3 regions of the Bradyrhizobium sp. 41S5 genome follow, and region 2 is predicted to be linked to each of the others. Evidence: predicted binding sites of a transcription regulator. Region 2 holds the regulator's gene; each other region holds the start of a gene.
The links. Region 2 encodes LexA, which represses DNA repair genes until DNA is damaged. Its sites were predicted from a motif close to TGTTCNNNNTGTGTTCNG; they were not measured.

Region 1 (6,079 bases), 3.6 Mb from region 2:
CCGAAGTTCAGCCGCCCGTTCGAGAGATGGTCGAGCATCGCCACGCGATTGGCGAGTTCGGCCGGGTGATGATACGGCAGCAGGAAGCCGCCGGGCCCGATGCGGATGTTCTTGGTCTGCAGCAGTGCCTGTGCGACCAGCAGGTCGGGTGACGGGTGCGGCTCCCACGGCGCGGTGTGATGCTCGCCGATCCAGGCCTCCTGATAGCCGAGCTCGTCGAGCCAGCGCAGCGTCTGCAGGTCCCAGTCGTGGCCCTCTTTCAGTCCGCACTCCGGCGGGTGCGAGGGCATGGTGAAGTAGCCAAGCTCCATGTGCGTTTCCTTTTCGCTTGAGATTCAGTCATGCAATGCGTCTTGCCGCGCATTCGAAGATGCATTGAGCAAGCGCTGTGCCAGCCGTGGAAATCGCGGGAGAGGAGGAGAAAGGCGGCGTTTTCGGTCAGGTGCAAGCCATGCCTCGGGCCCGGCGAGGCCCTTGCCGTCTCACCGTCGCGAGACAGTGTCGCAACGATGAGACGCAACGCGGTGTCGCAAATCAGCCCGCCGCGCGGCGCGGCAGCTTGTTGGAATCCGGCTCGGAGGGCGCGGGAAGCTGCATCAGGATGGTCTGGCCCATCGAGGCGATCTCGATGCCTTCCTCCTGGAAGCGCCGCTTCATGCGGCGGTTGAACTCGCGCTGCACCGACCAGCGGCCGCCGTCGGTGCAGCGGATCTGGCCGACGATGGTCACGACCGACCCGTCGACCTTGTCGACGCCCCACAATTCGAGATCGCCGCGGATCAGCGCGCGATACGCCGTCTCCTGACGCATCCCGGCGACGATGTCCTTCAGCACCTCGCCGGCGCGGTCGGTGTCCTCCTTGTAGGACACGTTGACGCTGACCGCGGCATTGCCGGCGCCGCGGCTGGCATTGGTGATCGTCGTCACCGCGCTGAACGGCACGATATGCACCGAGCCGTCGCCGGCGCGCAGCCGCATGGTGCGGATCGAGACATTCTCGACCACGCCCGACAGGCCCGACACCGTGACGGTGTCGCCGACCTGCACGGTGTTCTCGAGAAGCAGGAACAGCCCGGTGATCAGATCCTGCACCAGCTTCTGCGAACCGAAGCCGATCGCGATGCCGACGATGCCGGCGCCGGCGAGCAACGGCGCGACGTTGACGCCGATCTCGCTGAGCGCGGTGAGCCCGACCACCGCGACGATCATGCAGAACAGCACGGTGCGCAGCATCGGCTGGAAGGTGCGCAGGCGCGCGGCGCGGGCGAAATGCCCCTCGCGCGACAGCGTGTCGATCTGCCGGTCCATCAGCGCATTGGCGACTTCCCAGATCACCGCCGCGGCGAGCGCGGCAATGCCGATCGTCATCAGCGCCGAGATCAGGCGAGAGCCGATCTGGCCGCCATAGAACCAGACGATGGCATCGACACCCCAGACCTCGAGCAGCGCGACGAAGCCGACCAGGGCGATCACCGCCGTGACCACCTTGCGCAGCAGCGGCAGATAGCGGTTGGCGCGGGTCTCCAGCCCCGGGAAGCGCTGCATCAGGTCCGGGCTGATGCGGAAGCCGCGGTCGATCAGGCTCAGCACCACCATGGTGACGAGCCGGATGACCAGCAGCACCGCGACGGTGCCGACGAAATATTGCAGCAGCAGCGAATAGCCGTTGCGGATGTTGAGCGCCCACACCGCCCACAGCGCGAGATCGAGCGCGATCGCCAGCACATGCCACAGCGAACCGAGGCGATTGCGCGTCCGCGCCGCGAGGCCGGTGCGATCGGCCGGCGCGCGGATGACGTCGGCGACCTGCCGGCGGCATTGCAGGATGATGACGACGATGAAGAGATGCACCACCAGTATCACAAGCCGGAGCAGCGCGGCGTAGCCGGCGTGGGACAGCCCAAGCAGCAATGCGACATTGGCTAGGCAGATTCCTGAGACCCCGACGGCGACGATGCGCCGCGCCCATATCTCGATATAGGCCGCGGTCTCGGCACGGACGCGGACCAGGCCGAACGGGCCGGCCAGCGCGCGCACCGCGCAGATCAGCGCGCGCGAGAAGGCATAGGCGTTGATCACCGCGAGGATCACGAGCCGCGTGGTCGACTGATTGCCGATCTCGGTGCTGAGCAGCGCGGCGGCCACGCTGAGAAACACGACCACCGGCAGCAGCTCGAGCACGAGGCGCCCGAGCACGAAAGGCAGCCGGACCAGCGACTGCCAGGCCCGCGCCAGGCTGAGCCGGCGGCGATACAGATCGCCCTCCGGCGTGACGTCGGCAACCGACGACGGCGGATCGGCGCTGGCGAGCGCCTGCACCGGCACGCGCGCGGTCTGCGGCAGCCGCGCTTCGAGGAACGCAACCGGCCGCTTGATCAAACGGAACACCACCCATTCGGCTGCCAGCGCGCAGCCGAGCACCAGCGCCAGCTTCCAGGCGATGTCGATCATGAGGCCATAGGCGGCCGGATCGTTGGCGGTGCGCAGGAACCAGTAATAGAACGCCGGAAAGTGCGTCAGCGTGCGCGCCACGTCGGCGACCTCGCGCGACATCTCGCCAACCTGCTCCGAGACCATCAGCAGAAGCTGCGCGCCGAGGCTGTCCGCACTGAGCGGGATCCGCGAATGCTGCTCGGGCGCCGGCTGCGCGGCCGCCTGCGGCGAGGCATTGGCGATGGCGCGCAGCGTGTTGATGATCTCGCCGCGCTTCTTGTCGTCCTGCAGCGTCTCGAGCGCACGCTTCGCCTGCTCCGGCGTCAATGCGTCGCTGGTACTGGGTTGCGGCGGCGCCGGCTTGGCGACCGGCTGCGCGAGCGCGGGCGAGACGAACAGGGCGAGGATGAGGAGAAGCGCAAAGCGAAGTTTGTGCGACACGAGGGCCTCTTATTAAAATAATTGCGCGACCGCAGATCCCCGGGAGGACTCTGCTCTCGCGCTCGCGCCATGTCGGATAGCCCTTTTCGCCTTGATGATGTGTCGGAAGTTTGCCGCCGCGACGACCATCTCTTGGCATTTGCCGCAACACGATCGTCACAGGTGTTGAGCGGCGTTTACGCATGGAGGTCGTTCTCGGCCGAGCGGGCCGATCTGCGCGCTACACGCCAGGGCTGAGGCGGGACAATCTTTCGCTTGACGTGCAGGGCGCGCCATGATGTTCTTATTTTGTTCTTTCGGTCCCAGTTGCGTTTCGGAGGTCCTATGCACGACGTCTTTGCCGATGACGGTCCGGTCCAGCTCTTCATCCACGACGACGGCGAGACGCCGCTGGAATTCGTGCAGGACCTCCTGCGCACGGTTTTCGGGAAGTCCCAACAGGAAGCCATCGCGACCGCCGCCTTGATCGAGACCAGGGGCGCCATTCCGTGCGGCCCGTATCCGGGCGCCGTCGCACGGGCCATGTTCAACAGCGCCAAGTGGCTGATCCGCTCCAACGGCCACCCGTTGATGATCACGAGCGAATCCGCCGATGCCAGCCGCCCCTGCGACCTCTGCGAAGCCCCGAAGGCCGTGACGGAGATTATTCTCTCCGGCACGACGGCCTCGCTGTGCAGGGACTGCCTGCTCGCCGCGCGACGCAGCTCGGAAGAATTGCCGAGCGAAGAGTTTCGATACGCCTTTGTTGCGCTCGACTGGCATTTCGCCGGCGTGCCGCGCAACCTGATCGTAACGCGGGCACGCCAGTTTCCGGGCCACATGCGTGCCGACGTTCAGGTCGCGATCGACAGACTGCTCGCCGACCCGATCCACTTCTTCGGCATCCACGAGGAATATCGTTACGAGACGATTGGATTTGCGTCCTTGATGAAGGACAGCCGCAATGCGCCGGCGATCGCGCCGCCGCAGTATCAGGACGTCGATATCGGCGAGCCCGAGCCGGTGAAATGTCTCGTCAACGGTTTGTGGCTGTGCCGGTCCGGCACGTTACGCTACGCCGTGCTGCTGACCTATCATCGTGAATATGACCGCGAGCCCGCAGTCCGGATCGAGATCGCATTGCCGGCGGGCACGGCCGGCGATGCCTTCGTGCAGCCGACCTTTGCCGCGCTGGAAGCTGCCGTACATGCAGCGCGATCCTATCGCGGCAAGATACTCTCGCTCGAGGGGGGCTCGGATTATCGCGGCCGTTCGCGCGGCGTCACCGTGCATCGCCTGCCGACGGTTGCACGCGATGATGTGATCCTGCCGGAACGGACGCTGCGGCTGCTCGATCGCAACGTGCTCGGCTTTGTCGAAAACCGCGATCTGCTGCGCAAGCTCGGGCAGTCGACCCGCAAGGGCATCCTGCTCTATGGCCCACCCGGCACCGGCAAGACCCACACCATTCGCTATCTCGCCACCAACCTGCCTGATCACACCACGCTGATCATCACCGCCGAACAGGTCGGCCTGCTCGGCGCCTATATGAACCTCGCGCGCCTTCTGCAGCCGACCATGGTCGTGATCGAGGATGTCGACCTGATCGCGCGCGACCGCGAGGACATGGGCGGGCCGTGCGAGGAATCCCTGCTCAACAAGCTGCTCAACGAGATGGACGGCCTGAAGGAGGATTGCGACATCCTGTTCCTGCTGACCACCAACCGCCCCGAAGAGCTCGAGAGTGCACTCGCCGGCCGACCCGGCCGCATCGACCAGGCGATCGAGGTGCCGCTGCCCGACGAGACCGGACGCGGCAAGCTGATCCGGCTCTATGGCAAGGGCCTGCCGCTCGGACAGCCCGTCATCGACGAGGCCGTGCGACGCACCGAAGGCGTCAGCGCCGCCTTCATCAAGGAGCTGATGCGCCGTCTCGCCCAGGCCAGCATCGTCAGCAACGGTGGCGGTGCGGTCACCACTTCCGACCTCGACGGCGCGGTCAGTGAAATGCTGTTCGACGGCGGGCAGCTGAATGCCAAGCTGCTCGGCGGCGCGCAGGGGATGAGCGCGGGGTGACTGGCCGGGAGGCTCGGCTCGTCGTCAGCGGTGCGTCGCCGGCGGCAGCAGCAGGTGCCGCTCCCCCCGTGCGACGCGCGCGAGCTCGTCGGCCATCCGCGTCAGCACGCCCTCCCAGGCCTGCGGTCTGTCCTGGCGGAACAGCCGCATGGTCGGATACCAGGGCGTGTCGGCGCGATCGCGCAGCCAGCGCCAGTCGAGCGCATAGGGGCACAGCATCCAGACCGGGCGGCCCAGCGCGCCGGCGAGATGCGCCACCGAGGTGTCGACGGCGATGACGAGATCGAGCGCACAGACGGCCGCGGCGGTGTCGGCAAAATCGCCGAGCGTCGGCGCGAGGTCGACAATATCGGCACCAAGACGCCGCAGCACCGGGGCATCGTCCGGCCGCGGCTCCTTCTGCAGGCTGTAGAGCTGGACGCCAGGTGTGACCAGCCGCGGCAGCACGGCATCGGCCGGCAGCGAGCGCTGGCGGTCGCCCTTGTGCCTGGCATTGCCGGCCCAGACCACGCCGACCTTCAGCGCGGACACGCCGGCGAGCGCCTCGCGCCAGCGCGCGAGCTTGATGGCGTCGGCCTGCAGGTAGGAGACCGCCGATGGAATGGTCTCGACGGTGGTGCGGAAGATCCGCGGCAGGCTCAGCAGCGGCAGTTGCAGGTCGAATGGCGGCAAGGGCTCGCCGCGGGCGAACACCGCGACATCGGGCAGCATCGGCCGCAGCAGCGAGACCAGCGCCGGCTGCACCTGCAGAATGATCCGGCCGCCTTTGCCCGCCAGCATCGGCACGTAGCGGACGAAATTGATGGCGTCGCCGAGCCCGTATTCGGCAAACAACAGCAGCGTGCGTCCCGCCAGCGGCTCTCCCTGCCATTCCGGCTCGTCGAACACGGGATCGCCTTCGCTCAGCATCTTGGTCTTGCGGCGCCACTGATATTCTTCAAAACCCTCCTCGAACTCGCCGTTCATCAGGAGGAAATGCGCGTGGTTGTAATGCGCCAGCGGCTGTTCGGGATCGAGCGCGATGGCCCGGCGCGAGGCCACCAGCGCGGCATCGATCTCGCCGGCATTGCGCAGCGCGACCGCGAGATTGGCATGGCCCTTGGCGTAATTGGGTTCGAGCTCGATGGCGCGCCGATGCGCCGCGACCGCG
Region 2 (6,079 bases):
TCCAGATGTCGTTTGCGGCAACGCTCGGGCTGGTGGCGCTGGTGCAGATCGGGCTGCCGAACCTGCTGGCGTCGCCCGATCATTCGGCGACCGCGCGGGTTGCGCTGTGGGGCGGGCGTGAGCTCACGATGCTGATCCTGGCCTCGCTGGTGGCGGGGCTCGCGACCACGCCCTACGCCGCGTTCCATTTCCACCGCGTGACGCCCTACGGGCTGCTGGCGAACCTTGCGGCGATGCCGGTGGTGTCGGCGGTCGTGATGCCGGCCGGCCTGCTCGGGCTGCTCGCCATGCCGTTCGGCTTCGACGGCGTGTTCTGGGCGATCATGGGGTTCGGCATCGACTGGATGATCCTGGTGACGCAATGGGTCGCAGCGCTCCCGGGCGCGGTCGGCCGGATGGCGGCGTTCGGGATCGGGCCGCTGATCGTCGCAAGCGCGGGCCTCGTCCTGCTCGGGTTGTTGCGGACGCCGCTGCGCTGGTCGGGTGCGGTGCTGCTGGTGGCGGCCTCGGTCTGGGCGGTGCGGGTGCCGCAGCCGGACGTGCTGGTCTCCGCCGACGGCCGCAACGTCGCGGTGCGGGGCGGCGACGGGCGGCTGCATCTGATGCACAGCGCGAAGGACGCCTTCCTCGTCAAGGAGTGGCTGGCGGCGGATGCCGACGCGCGGACCGCGACGGACGCGTCGCTCGGCGAGGGCGTCTCCTGCGATCCGAGCGGCTGCGTGACGCAAGGGCCCGGCGGCGCCTTCGTCGCGCTGGCGAGCCGGCCCGAGGCGCTGGCCGACGATTGCGACCGTGCGGCACTGATCGTGACCGCACGGCCGGCACCGCGGGACTGCGCGGCCTCGGTGATCGATGCCGAGCGGCTGCGGCGCCACGGCGCGCTGGTGCTGCGGCGCATCAGGGACGGCTACGCCATCGATGCGGTCAAGCCCGGAGGGATCGACCGGCCGTGGTCGCCAGCGGTTCCCGGCGACGGTGAGGCTGCGACGACGTTGCGCGCCCCCGCAAGCGCGCCGCGGCCCACCGTCGATGCGACGCCGGCCGAGACCGATTTGCAGGGCGAAGATTAGCCGTTGTCGGGCGAGGGGCCGGTCGGCAACTCGAACAGGCCGAGATGGTATTCGTCGGAGTCAGGGCCGGCGTCAGGCTTCTTGACGAGGGTGAAGGAAGCCTCGGGAAATTGCTCCCAGACCTTCAGGTCGTCAGCCGTCACCGTCAGCCAGCCGAACCGGAACAAGTAGCGGCCCGGCTCCGTGACGCGTCCAGCCTTTTGCCATGTGACCTTGTCGACCACCACGCACGTCCTCCGTGCCCGATGATGCGCCAAGGCGCGCGCCGACGCAATTCTCCAGCCGCGCCCCGGAACCCGGCGTCCGGGGTCGCTCGAAATCGCTTAGGTCATCCGCCGCTGAACGGGTTCATTCCGCGGCGACGATGTGCTCAACCCAAAAACAGCGACGCAAATGCGGAGGGCCGCCGCTCCACAACCTTCGGCTTCTGCTCGACCGGCGGATGCAGTGCCGGCAATTGCAGCACGCTGACACGTTGTCCCTCGACGAGCTGGGTCACCAGCACATGGCTGCCGTCGGGGAATTCGACCGCGTCATGATGGCGATCGGGAACGTCGGGCTCGACTTCGTTGAACACCCCGACGCGGAAGTTCATCGTCTTGGTCCAGATCCAGCGGCTGTCGTAGCGAACGTTCTCGGCGAAAGCGAGCTCGGTGCCCGGCAGCATGCAGACCGCGACAGTGGGATCGGTCTCCGAAGCAAAGCCGCGGGTCGACGTGCCGCGGAAAGTCGTGGTGATCAGCGTCTCTCCAACAATGGCGGGGCGCGACGCCACGGCGTGCAGACTATAGTCACACATCGGATGGCTCCTCTAATCGAGGTAGCGACCAGTGCCTCTCCTTGAGGCATAGGGCCTCTACCAGAGTGGACGATAGCGAACGAGTGTCTCCTCGTTTCTGGGCGATTGTACGACTGGTCGCCCAACGCCCCAATCACAAACACGCGACGCCGCGTGAGAGGTGTCGGAGCGCATCGGGCAAACAGCACGTTACGCTATCATTCAAGGAACGATCCGATGTGTTGCTCGTTCCCCGCCGCCATCAGTATTTGCGATAGAGGCCGATCAGCTTGCCCTGGATGCGGACCCGGTTCGGCGGCAGGATGCGTACTTCATAGGCGGTATTGGCCGGCTCCAGCGCGATCGACGCGCCGCGGCGGCGGAAGCGCTTCAGGGTGGCTTCCTCCTCGTCGATCAGCGCCACCACGATGTCGCCGGTGTTGGCGACGTCGTTGCGCTGGATCAGCGCCATGTCGCCGTCGAGGATGCCGGCGTCGACCATCGAGTCGCCGCGCACTTCCAGCGCATAGTGCTCGCCGGAGCCGAGCATGTCGGGCGGCACGCTGATGGTGTGGCTGCGGGTCTGCAGCGCCTCGATCGGCGTGCCGGCGGCGATCCGGCCCATTACGGGGACCGCGACCGGACGGTTGCCGTCGTCCTCGGCGATCGGCGGCGTGCTGGTGCGCTTGCCGAGGGTGCCTTCGATGACGCTCGGGGTGAAGCCGCGGCGGCCGTTGCCGCCGCCGGCCGAGAGCTCAGGCAGCTTGATGACTTCGATGGCGCGGGCGCGGTTGGGCAGGCGGCGGATGAAGCCGCGCTCCTCCAGTGCAGTGATCAGGCGGTGGATTCCGGACTTCGAGCGCAGGTCGAGCGCATCCTTCATCTCGTCGAAGGAGGGCGGTACGCCGGCCTCTTTCAGACGTTCATTGATGAAACGCAGAAGTTCGTACTGTTTGCGCGTGAGCATCTCGAGTATTCCCCCGGTTGGTAGCGTCGTTCGATTCCGAGACTTTTCAGGCGGGGCCTGACCTCAGGAGCACGGTGCTCATCACAAGCGCTCCCTCGCGGCCTCCCATTTGTACACACCAGTACTCGAAACAAATCATGAACGGACACTATATGTTCGATATGTGTTCCGCAACCACTTAATTTCCGGTGAACGCATCCGGCAGCGCACAATCGGCGGGCCGTGCGAGCCTCACTCAGGCAGCATCAGAATCTCGCATTCGCTGCCTTTGCCGGCGGCAGGCGCAAACGGCGGACGCACGAGAAGTGCCCGTGCCGCAGCGAGATTCCCGAGCAGCGACGAGTCCTGCTGCGTGACAGGCGTTGCGATCAGCGTGCCGTCTTCGCGCTCCTCGAGGCGCGCGCGCAGATAGTCCTCGCGCTGGTCGTTGGCGGCGAGATCGCGGCCGAGCAGGGCGCTGGCGCGGACATGATGGACAGTCTTTCGGCCGCTTAGCGCCCGAATCAACGGCACCAGAAACAGGAAGGCGCAGACATAGGAGGACACCGGATTGCCGGGCAGGCCGATCACCCGCATCGCGCCGAGCCGGCCATGCATCATCGGCTTGCCGGGGCGCATCGCGATCCGCCAGAACGCCATCTGAACGCCCTCGGCTTCCAGCGACTGCTTGACCAGGTCGTGGTCGCCGACCGAGGCGCCGCCGGTCGTGATCAGGATGTCGGCACCGGTCTCGCGGGCCCGGCGGATGCCGGCGGTGGTCGCTTCTACCGTGTCGGCGGCAACCCCGAGGTCGACGGTCTCGGCGCCTTCGGCGCGCGCCAGCGCCCGCAGCGCATAGCCGTTGGAATAGACGATCTGGCCGGGGCCGGGCGTCGAGCCCGGCATCACCAACTCGTCTCCGGTCGCCAGCACCGCGACCTTCGGACGGCGGTGCACCGCGAGCTCCGGATAGTTCATGGCGGCGGCCAGCGACAGCGCGCGATCGGAGAGGCGGCTGCCGGCATTGAGCAGCACGTCGCCCGCACGGAAGTCGACGCCGGCCGGGCGGATGTGCCGTCCGGCGGTTGCGGCCTCCGTGATCGTGATGTGGTCGCCGTCGACGGCGGTGTCTTCCTGGATGATGACGGCGTCGGCGCCATCGGGGATCACACCGCCGGTGAAGATCCGCACCGCTTCGCCGGCGCCGACCATCCGCTCGAACGGCCGGCCGGCGGCGACTTCCCCGATCACCTTGAGCCGGGCCGTCAGATCACCAGCGTCGGCCGCCCGCACGGCATAGCCGTCCATCGCCGACATCGGCTGCGGCGGCTGGGTGCGCCGCGCGGCGAGGTCGCGCGCCAGGGTGCGGTGGTAGGCGGCATCGAGCGCGACCATCTCCTCCGGCAGCGGTTCGGCGCCGGCGAGGACGGCGGACAGGGCATCGGCAACCGGCATCAGGGCCACGCTCGGAGCTCCATCAATCCAAATGTTCAATACCAAGTGCAGTCAGAGCCCTCGCCACGTCATCCGTCGATGTCACGTGGATGGCATGAAGGCCGCGCGCCCGCGCGCCCTCGATGTTGGCGGCCAGGTCGTCGAAGAACAGGATCCGCGACGCCGGCACACCGATGGCTTTTACCACATGATCGTAGGCCTCGGCGTCGGGTTTCCGAAAGCCGATCATCGAGGACAGGAAGACGGTGCGGAAATGGCTGAGCAGCTCGGCATGGATGACCGAGAAATGCGCGACATGGGCCGGATTGGTGTTGGAGAAGGCGTAGAGCGGCATCCGCACGGCGGCGCTCGCGAGCAGGGGGGCAATTCCCGGCATCTCCCCGGTGAAGATCGCATTCCAGCCTTCGAGGAACTGCGCATCGGTGAGGTTGATGCCGAGCGTCCGGCGCAGGTTTGCGAAGAACGCCGCGTCGTCGATCCGGCCGATCTCGTGATGCCTGAAGCTGTCGTCGACGACAAATCGCGTAGCGAGGTCGGCCGGCGCGCAGCCGGCATGCCGCGCCCAGTGCGCCATCACCTTCTCGAAGTCGATGTCGAGCACGACGCGGCCGATATCGAACAGCAGCACGTCGACGGAATCGGGAGAGAGTTGCGAGGTCATTGCGTGAAACCGTGTACGAGAATTGCGGGCGGCCGGCAATGTCTCCGATTTGTGCGGCAGGCATGCGACCAGGGTGCTGACGTTGGCCGGCTCGGTCCATTCTCACGCGGTGTCATCACCCGCGCGCATGCGGGTGATCCAGTATTCCAGAGGCGCTGGTGCTCGAGCCGAGAGGCCGCGGCGTAAAGGCAGAGAGCTCGGGGTATGACCACAGGTGCAACCGGAGCCGCTTCATGGGCACTCGTCAGTTGCACACTGCGCGTCCACCGCATCTCGACCCACGTTCGTGACGATCGCGAAGCGCCCCTCGATCGGGTGAGACGGGCGGCATAAACTGGGTTCTGTTTCGGATAAGGCGAAATATTTTTAACGCGGGGGCTTGCGCCGTCGGGCAAATCAGTGATTGGGCATTTGGGGCGTCAAGCGACTTGCTGCTTGCCGGGCAGACCTCTCACATCCTGGTAAGCGCCAGGCCGAGGTAGGCGATGAGCGCGCCGGTGCTGAGAATGACGACGACGAGCGCCTGCTCTGAACGTGCCTGCAGGGTTTTTCGGCTCACGGCGATGACGCTCCGTCTTTCAAGATCGTGCTGTCCAACTCACGTCGGTTGGCATCCGTTCCGGCTCCTGCCCGGGAACTTTCATCAATGTCAGCGGCGCGGGCGCGCTAGCTCGCTTCGCGTTCCAGGCCAGAAACGCGCAACGCCGCCCGCATTGAAATACGACGGGCGGCGTTGGTTCTAGCCCCAGGAGGAATGGCAAAATCCTGACGTTATGGATACGCGCGAGCGAGCAATAAGGTTCAGTCTTCGACCCGTATGAATCCGGTAACTCCGAAGGAGCAAAAGAAAGTGCTGGGGCGAGGTCTAGGATAGTGTGACAAGTTGCTCTGGCCTCAGCGTGTACCCCCTCGCTGGGGCCTTTCTTTGCGCCGCGGATCCCGCGGCGCCGGGGCTGCGCGCGGCGAGTTTTCAGTCAGCGACCTGACCCGGACACCCACCAGAAGGTTGCCGACACCTTCCTCAAGCTCGGCGTGCTCGACGCGCGCGCCGAGGTTGGACAATTCTGGGATACGAGCTTCAATGACGCAATCGCCGCGGGCGCAGCGAGGCTTGCGCGGAGTTGACGGCTGTCGTTACGATGTAGCCCATATGGACTAGGTGATGTCCG
Region 3 (6,079 bases), 350 kb from region 2:
TAGAAACAGCCGATGGCGATGGCGCATCCGCCGATTTCGCTCCCAGTCACCAGCGGGCTCCGACGCCTTACGAAAATATAAGTCAAATCAACACCTTGCCCTATCGATGCTTCTTCCGCGAGTGTTGCATTTGGGAGACGGCGTTTCCGGTTGAATCAGGGTATAGGTACCAGCCATCAGGCGGGCGCTCGCGTCTGAGATCGCGCTTCGGGACCTTTGGAAGCCGATCGGGAAGCTGGGGGTTTGATAATGAAGAAGTTTTTGCTCGGTACGGTTGCCCTGATCACGCTCGCTGCGCCTGCCGCGGCTGCGGATCTGGCTGCGCGCCCCTACACCAAAGCGCCGCCGATGATTGCCGCCGTCTATGACTGGAGCGGCTTCTACATCGGCGCCAACGGCGGCTGGGGCTCGAGCCACAATTGCTGGGACCAAGTCCCGGGTGGCGTGCTGATCGGCTCGGATGGTTGCCATGATGCGACCGGCGGCGTCGCCGGCGGCCAGATCGGTTATCGCTGGCAGGCTGGCACCTGGGTGTTCGGCCTCGAAGCGCAGGGCGACTGGGCCGACCTGAAGGGCAGCAACAACAGCGCGATCTTCCCGGGCCTGTTCACCAACCAGAGCAAGATCGACGCGTTCGGGCTGTTCACCGGCCAGATCGGCTACGCCGTCAACAACGTGCTGCTCTACGCCAAGGGCGGTGCGGCGCTGACCGACAACCGCTTCAACACCTACTTCACGCCAACCGGCGTGCTCGCCGGCAGCGCGAGCGACACCCGCTGGGGCGGCACCATCGGCGCCGGCATCGAAGTCGGCTTCGCGCCGAACTGGACCGCTGGTGTCGAGTACGACCACCTGTTCATGCAGGACAAGACCTACAACCTCACCACCCCGACCGGCGCGCTGTTCAGCAGCATCCGTGATCGCCAGGACGTAGACCTCGTCACCGTCCGCGTGAACTACAAGTGGGGTGGCCCGGTGGTTCCGCGCTACTGATCGAGCGACACGGATTTGATCCAGACCAAAGGCCGGCCTCCCCGCCGGCCTTTTTGTTGGCGCGGCCGCTTGTTTGCGCAGCCGAGCGCGCTGGACCAGGGCCACAAATCAAACGTGGTCAACCACAAGAGCCGGTCTTGCGCCGGCTTTCTTCTTGCGAGCAAGCGCGCGCTTCGCCTGGGCCGTTTTCCGCGCATGGTGGTTTCACGGTTACACAACTTCCAGGATTTCTATGTAGAAACACCTGATCGTCACACGACACTGCTGTGACGTTCCCTCCAATGTTTGAAGGGACAACAAGAAAATGGGACTGGGACTTTGAAAATCAGGAATGTTTTGCTGGCATCGGCCGGCATGTTTGCCCTCAGCGCAATTGCACCGGCAATGGCCGCCGATATGGCGGCACGCGCGCCTTACGTGAAGGCTCCGCCGCCGGCCGCGATCTACAACTGGACCGGCTTCTACATCGGCGGCTTCGGTGGCTATGCCAGCGAGGAGTCCGGCAATCCGAAAATGGAAGGCGGCTTCGCCGGCGGCACCATCGGCTACAACTGGCAGACCAGCAACATCGTGTACGGCCTCGAGGCCGACGGTGCCTGGGCTGACGTCGACGCCTCGGCCAGCACGCTCGGCGTCACCGTGAAGAGCAAGGTCGACGCGCTCGGCACCGTGCGCGGCCGCATCGGCTTCGCCGTCGACAAGGTGCTGTTCTACGGCACCGGCGGCTACGCCTGGGTCGACAACAAGATCAGCGTCAGCGCGCTCGGCGTGACCGCTTCGCAGAGCAACTTCCACTCCGGCTGGACCGTCGGCGCCGGCATCGAGGCGTTCATCGCGCCGCAGTGGTCGGTCAAGGGCGAGTATCTGTATCGCAGCCTCGGCAGCGAGACCTACTTCGGCGTGCCTTCCCCCGACCTCAACCTGCACAGCGTCCAGTTCGGCGTGAACTATCACTTCGGCGGCCCGATCGTCGCCAGGTACTAAGCCAAATCGACTGAGCAATTCCTGGTCCACAGGATCAGATCGCACGGAAAGGCCGGCCTTGCGCCGGCCTTTTTGCGTCCGGGAACCGCATCCTGCTGACGGCTGCTGCCATCAGGCAAACTATCCGTTGATGGACGCGACTCAGCACTGGAAATTGTCGGCCGTTCTTCCTACGTTCCAGTCTTCTCACCCATCGGCGCAAGGTCCCGGCAGCACCGGCGATGCGCGCCCAAAAAGGCGCCCGATCATGCGCCCGGAAATGTCGCTATGGATGAAGTGCTCAAGGCGAAGCGCCAACAGAACGCCGGCTCCTCATCGCGCGCCATCACGATCCGCGGCGCGCGCGAACACAATCTGAAGAACATCGACGTCGAGATTCCGCGCGACAAGCTCGTGGTGTTCACCGGCCTGTCCGGCTCCGGCAAGTCGTCGCTTGCATTCGACACCATCTATGCCGAGGGCCAGCGCCGCTACGTCGAGTCGCTGTCGGCCTATGCGCGCCAGTTCCTCGAGATGATGCAGAAGCCGGATGTCGACCAGATCGACGGCTTATCTCCGGCGATCTCGATCGAGCAGAAGACCACGTCGAAGAACCCGCGCTCCACCGTCGGCACCGTCACCGAGATCTACGACTACATGCGCCTGCTGTGGGCGCGCGTCGGCGTGCCGTATTCGCCGGCCACGGGGCTACCGATCGAGAGCCAGATCGTCTCGCAGATGGTCGACCGCGTGCTGGCGCTACCGGAAGGCACCCGCCTCTATCTGCTGGCGCCGGTCGTGCGCGGCCGCAAGGGCGAGTACAAGAAGGAGCTCGCCGAGTACCTCAAGAAGGGCTTTCAGCGCGTCAAGATCGACGGCACCTTCCATGAGCTGTCCGAGGCGCCCGCGCTCGACAAGAAATTCCCGCACGACATCGACGTTGTGGTCGACCGCATCGTGGTGCGCCCCGACCTCTCCCAGCGCCTCGCGGAAAGCTTCGAGACCGCGCTGAAGCTCGCCGAGGGCCTCGCCGTGATCGAGTATGCCGATGCGCCGGCGGCGGCACCAGCCGAGGACAAGAAGAAAACCGCAAAAATCCACGACAAGAGCGGCCCCGAGCGCATCCTGTTCTCGGAAAAATTCGCCTGCCCGGTCTCCGGCTTCACCATCCCCGAGATCGAGCCGCGGCTGTTCTCGTTCAACAACCCCTATGGCGCCTGTCCGGCCTGCGGCGGCCTCGGCGTCGAGCAGCATATCGACGAGGACCTGGTCATCCCCGACAAGGAGCTGACCTTGCGCAAGGGCGCGATCGCGCCGTGGGCGAAGTCGTCCTCGCCCTATTACATCCAGACCCTGACCGCGCTCGGCAAGCACTACAAGTTCACGCTCGACACCAAGTGGAAGGACCTGACCAAGAAGGTGCAGGCCGCGCTGCTGCACGGCTCCGGCGACGACGAGATCAAGTTCTCCTATGAGGACGGCGTCCGCTCCTACGACACCAAGAAGCCGTTCGAGGGTGTCGTCACCAACATCAACCGCCGCTACCGCGAAACCGAAAGCGAGTGGGCGCGCGAGGAGCTCGGCAAATATTTCTCCGACGTACCCTGCGCCGGCTGCAACGGCTATCGGCTGAAGCCCGAGGCGCTGTGCGTCAAGATCGGCGGCAAGCATATCGGCGAGATCTCCGAGCTCTCGGTCAGGCGCGCCGGCGAATGGTTCGAGACCGTGCCGGAAGCGTTGAATGCGCAGCAGAACGAGATCGCGACGCGCATCCTGAAAGAAATCCGCGAACGCCTGACCTTCCTGCTCGACGTCGGCCTCAACTACCTCACGCTGTCGCGCTCGTCGGGCACGCTGTCCGGCGGCGAGAGCCAGCGCATCCGCCTGGCCTCGCAGATCGGCTCGGGACTGACCGGCGTGCTCTACGTGCTGGACGAGCCGTCGATCGGCCTCCACCAGCGCGACAATGCCCGCCTGCTCGACACGCTGAAGCGGCTCCGCGACCTCGGCAATACCGTGGTCGTGGTTGAGCATGACGAGGACGCCATCCGGCTTGCCGACTATGTGCTCGATATCGGCCCCGGCGCCGGCATGCACGGCGGCCACATCGTCGCCGAAGGCACGCCCGACCAGATCATGCGCAACCCGAAATCGCTGACCGGCAAATACCTCACCGGCGAGCTTTCGGTCCCGGTGCCCGAGCGGCGGCCGCCGAACCACCGGCGCACCATCAAGGTCATCAACGCCCGCGGCAACAATCTGAAGAACGTCTCGGCCGAGATCCCGCTCGGCCTGTTCACTTGCGTCACCGGCGTCTCCGGCGGCGGCAAGTCGACGCTCTTGATCGATACGCTCTACAAGGCGATCGCGCGAAAACTGAACAACGCCAGCGAAGGCGCCGCGCCGCACGACCGCATCGAGGGCCTCGAGCACATCGACAAGATCATCGACATCGACCAGTCGCCGATCGGCCGCACGCCACGTTCGAATCCCGCGACCTATACCGGCGCCTTCACGCCGATCCGCGAATGGTTCGCCGGCCTGCCCGAGGCAAAGGCGCGCGGCTACGAGCCCGGGCGGTTCTCCTTCAACGTCAAGGGCGGCCGCTGCGAGGCCTGTCAGGGCGACGGCGTCATCAAGATCGAGATGCACTTCCTGCCCGACGTCTACGTCACCTGCGACACCTGCAAGGGCAAGCGCTACAACCGCGAGACGCTGGAGGTGCTGTTCAAGGGCAAGAGCATCGCCGACGTGCTCGACATGACGGTCGAGGAAGCCGCCGAGTTCTTCAAGGCGGTGCCGCGCGTGCGCGAGACCTTCCAGACCCTGCACCGCGTCGGCCTCGACTACATCCATGTCGGCCAGCAGGCCACCACGCTGTCCGGCGGCGAGGCCCAGCGCGTCAAGCTGGCGAAGGAGCTGTCCAAGCGCGCCACCGGCCGCACGCTGTACATCCTGGACGAGCCGACCACCGGCCTGCACTTCCACGACGTGGCGAAGCTGCTGGAGGTGCTGCACGAGCTGGTCGCCCAAGGCAACACGGTGGTCGTGATCGAGCACAATCTCGAAGTCATCAAGACCGCCGACTGGGTGATCGACCTCGGCCCCGAAGGCGGCGACGGCGGCGGCGAGATCGTCGCCTGGGGCCCGCCGGAAGACATCGTCAAGGCGCCCCGCAGCTACACCGGCAAGTTTCTGGCCCCGGTGCTGAAGAAGGCGAACAGCAAGCCGAGGAAGAGCTCAGCGAGCGAGGCGGCGGAGTAGCAGGAGTGCCTCTGTACACATATGTCGCGAGCTACAGAGGGTCGACGTGTGCCGTGCAGGGCAGCTACAGCAACTACAAGGGCTTTGCACCACAGGCGCTTGCGCAGATTCCGGATGGTGCGCTTCCAGGGCTAACCCCAGCCATACGAAAAGACCTGGCCAAAGCTTGGGGCGAATGGGAGCAGGTGCCGGAATTATCGCGGGTGTGGCGGATCAGCTTTAAGGTGGGCGATCACGCGATGATCGTGTACGCGGTCGAAACTAGATCCTAGCCCAGCTCACGTCCTATCTTCCGCCCAACGAGAATTGTTAGCAAGTAGCCCGGATGAGTTCGTAGGGTGGATCAGCGAAGCGTAATCCACCGATCCCTCTGCGAAATTACGGCGGGTTACGCCTAAGGCTAACCCGCCCTACGCACTGCCTCAGTTCCCACGGTACGTGGCTATCTGCCAGACGTTTGCCCAGGAATCCCGGACCGTCGCGCGTCTGTCGCCATAAGGCGTATCCGTAGGCATCTCGATCGATTCAGCTCCTGCTGCAATCGCCCGCTGATAGGTCTCGTCCGTGTTCTCAACGTACACATAGAGAAAGGCCGGCATGGCCTCGCGGACGCCTCCGCCGTCGCTGATCAGGATGATCGAGTCTCCGATGCGAATTTCCGTTGGTGCTCCGGACCGAACTTCGCCCTCCGCACCGAAGACGTCTGTTAAGAACTCGGCCAAGCCGGCGAGATCGTGCGAGACAATTCGCGGTATGACGGAAGGCCACCCGACGGGCTTGAATTGAGTCATCTGCCTGCCTTTGACTAGGCCACGACGATGCGTCGTGGATCAGAGCGGTAGCCCGGATGAGCGAAGCG

Region 1: a site for LexA is predicted at 3,153-3,170, ahead of HAP47_RS04330 (ATP-dependent Clp protease adaptor ClpS). Genes of this name have one in related genera too.
Region 3: a site for LexA is predicted at 2,140-2,157, ahead of uvrA (excinuclease ABC subunit UvrA). Genes of this name have one in related genera too.

What each region holds. Positions count from the first base shown of each region.
Region 1 covers NZ_CP083721.1:899,324-905,402, reverse strand. Annotated here, with positions in the region: gene HAP47_RS04340 (LLM class flavin-dependent oxidoreductase) at 1-311, opposite strand, end outside; gene HAP47_RS04335 (mechanosensitive ion channel family protein) at 535-2,874, opposite strand; gene HAP47_RS04330 (ATP-dependent Clp protease adaptor ClpS) at 3,199-4,929, shown strand; gene HAP47_RS04325 (tetratricopeptide repeat protein) at 4,954-6,079, opposite strand, start outside.
Region 2 covers NZ_CP083721.1:4,523,532-4,529,610, reverse strand. Annotated here, with positions in the region: partial or broken gene HAP47_RS21695 (ComEC/Rec2 family competence protein) at 1-1,070, shown strand, start outside; gene HAP47_RS21690 (hypothetical protein) at 1,067-1,294, opposite strand; gene HAP47_RS21685 (hypothetical protein) at 1,441-1,869, opposite strand; gene lexA (transcriptional repressor LexA) at 2,111-2,815, opposite strand; gene HAP47_RS21675 (molybdopterin molybdotransferase MoeA) at 3,047-4,258, opposite strand; gene HAP47_RS21670 (HAD family hydrolase) at 4,272-4,910, opposite strand.
Region 3 covers NZ_CP083721.1:4,172,416-4,178,494, reverse strand. Annotated here, with positions in the region: gene HAP47_RS19885 (outer membrane protein) at 250-993, shown strand; gene HAP47_RS19880 (hypothetical protein) at 1,009-1,263, shown strand; gene HAP47_RS19875 (outer membrane protein) at 1,318-1,977, shown strand; gene uvrA (excinuclease ABC subunit UvrA) at 2,245-5,220, shown strand; gene HAP47_RS19865 (hypothetical protein) at 5,274-5,492, shown strand; gene HAP47_RS19860 (VOC family protein) at 5,643-6,011, opposite strand.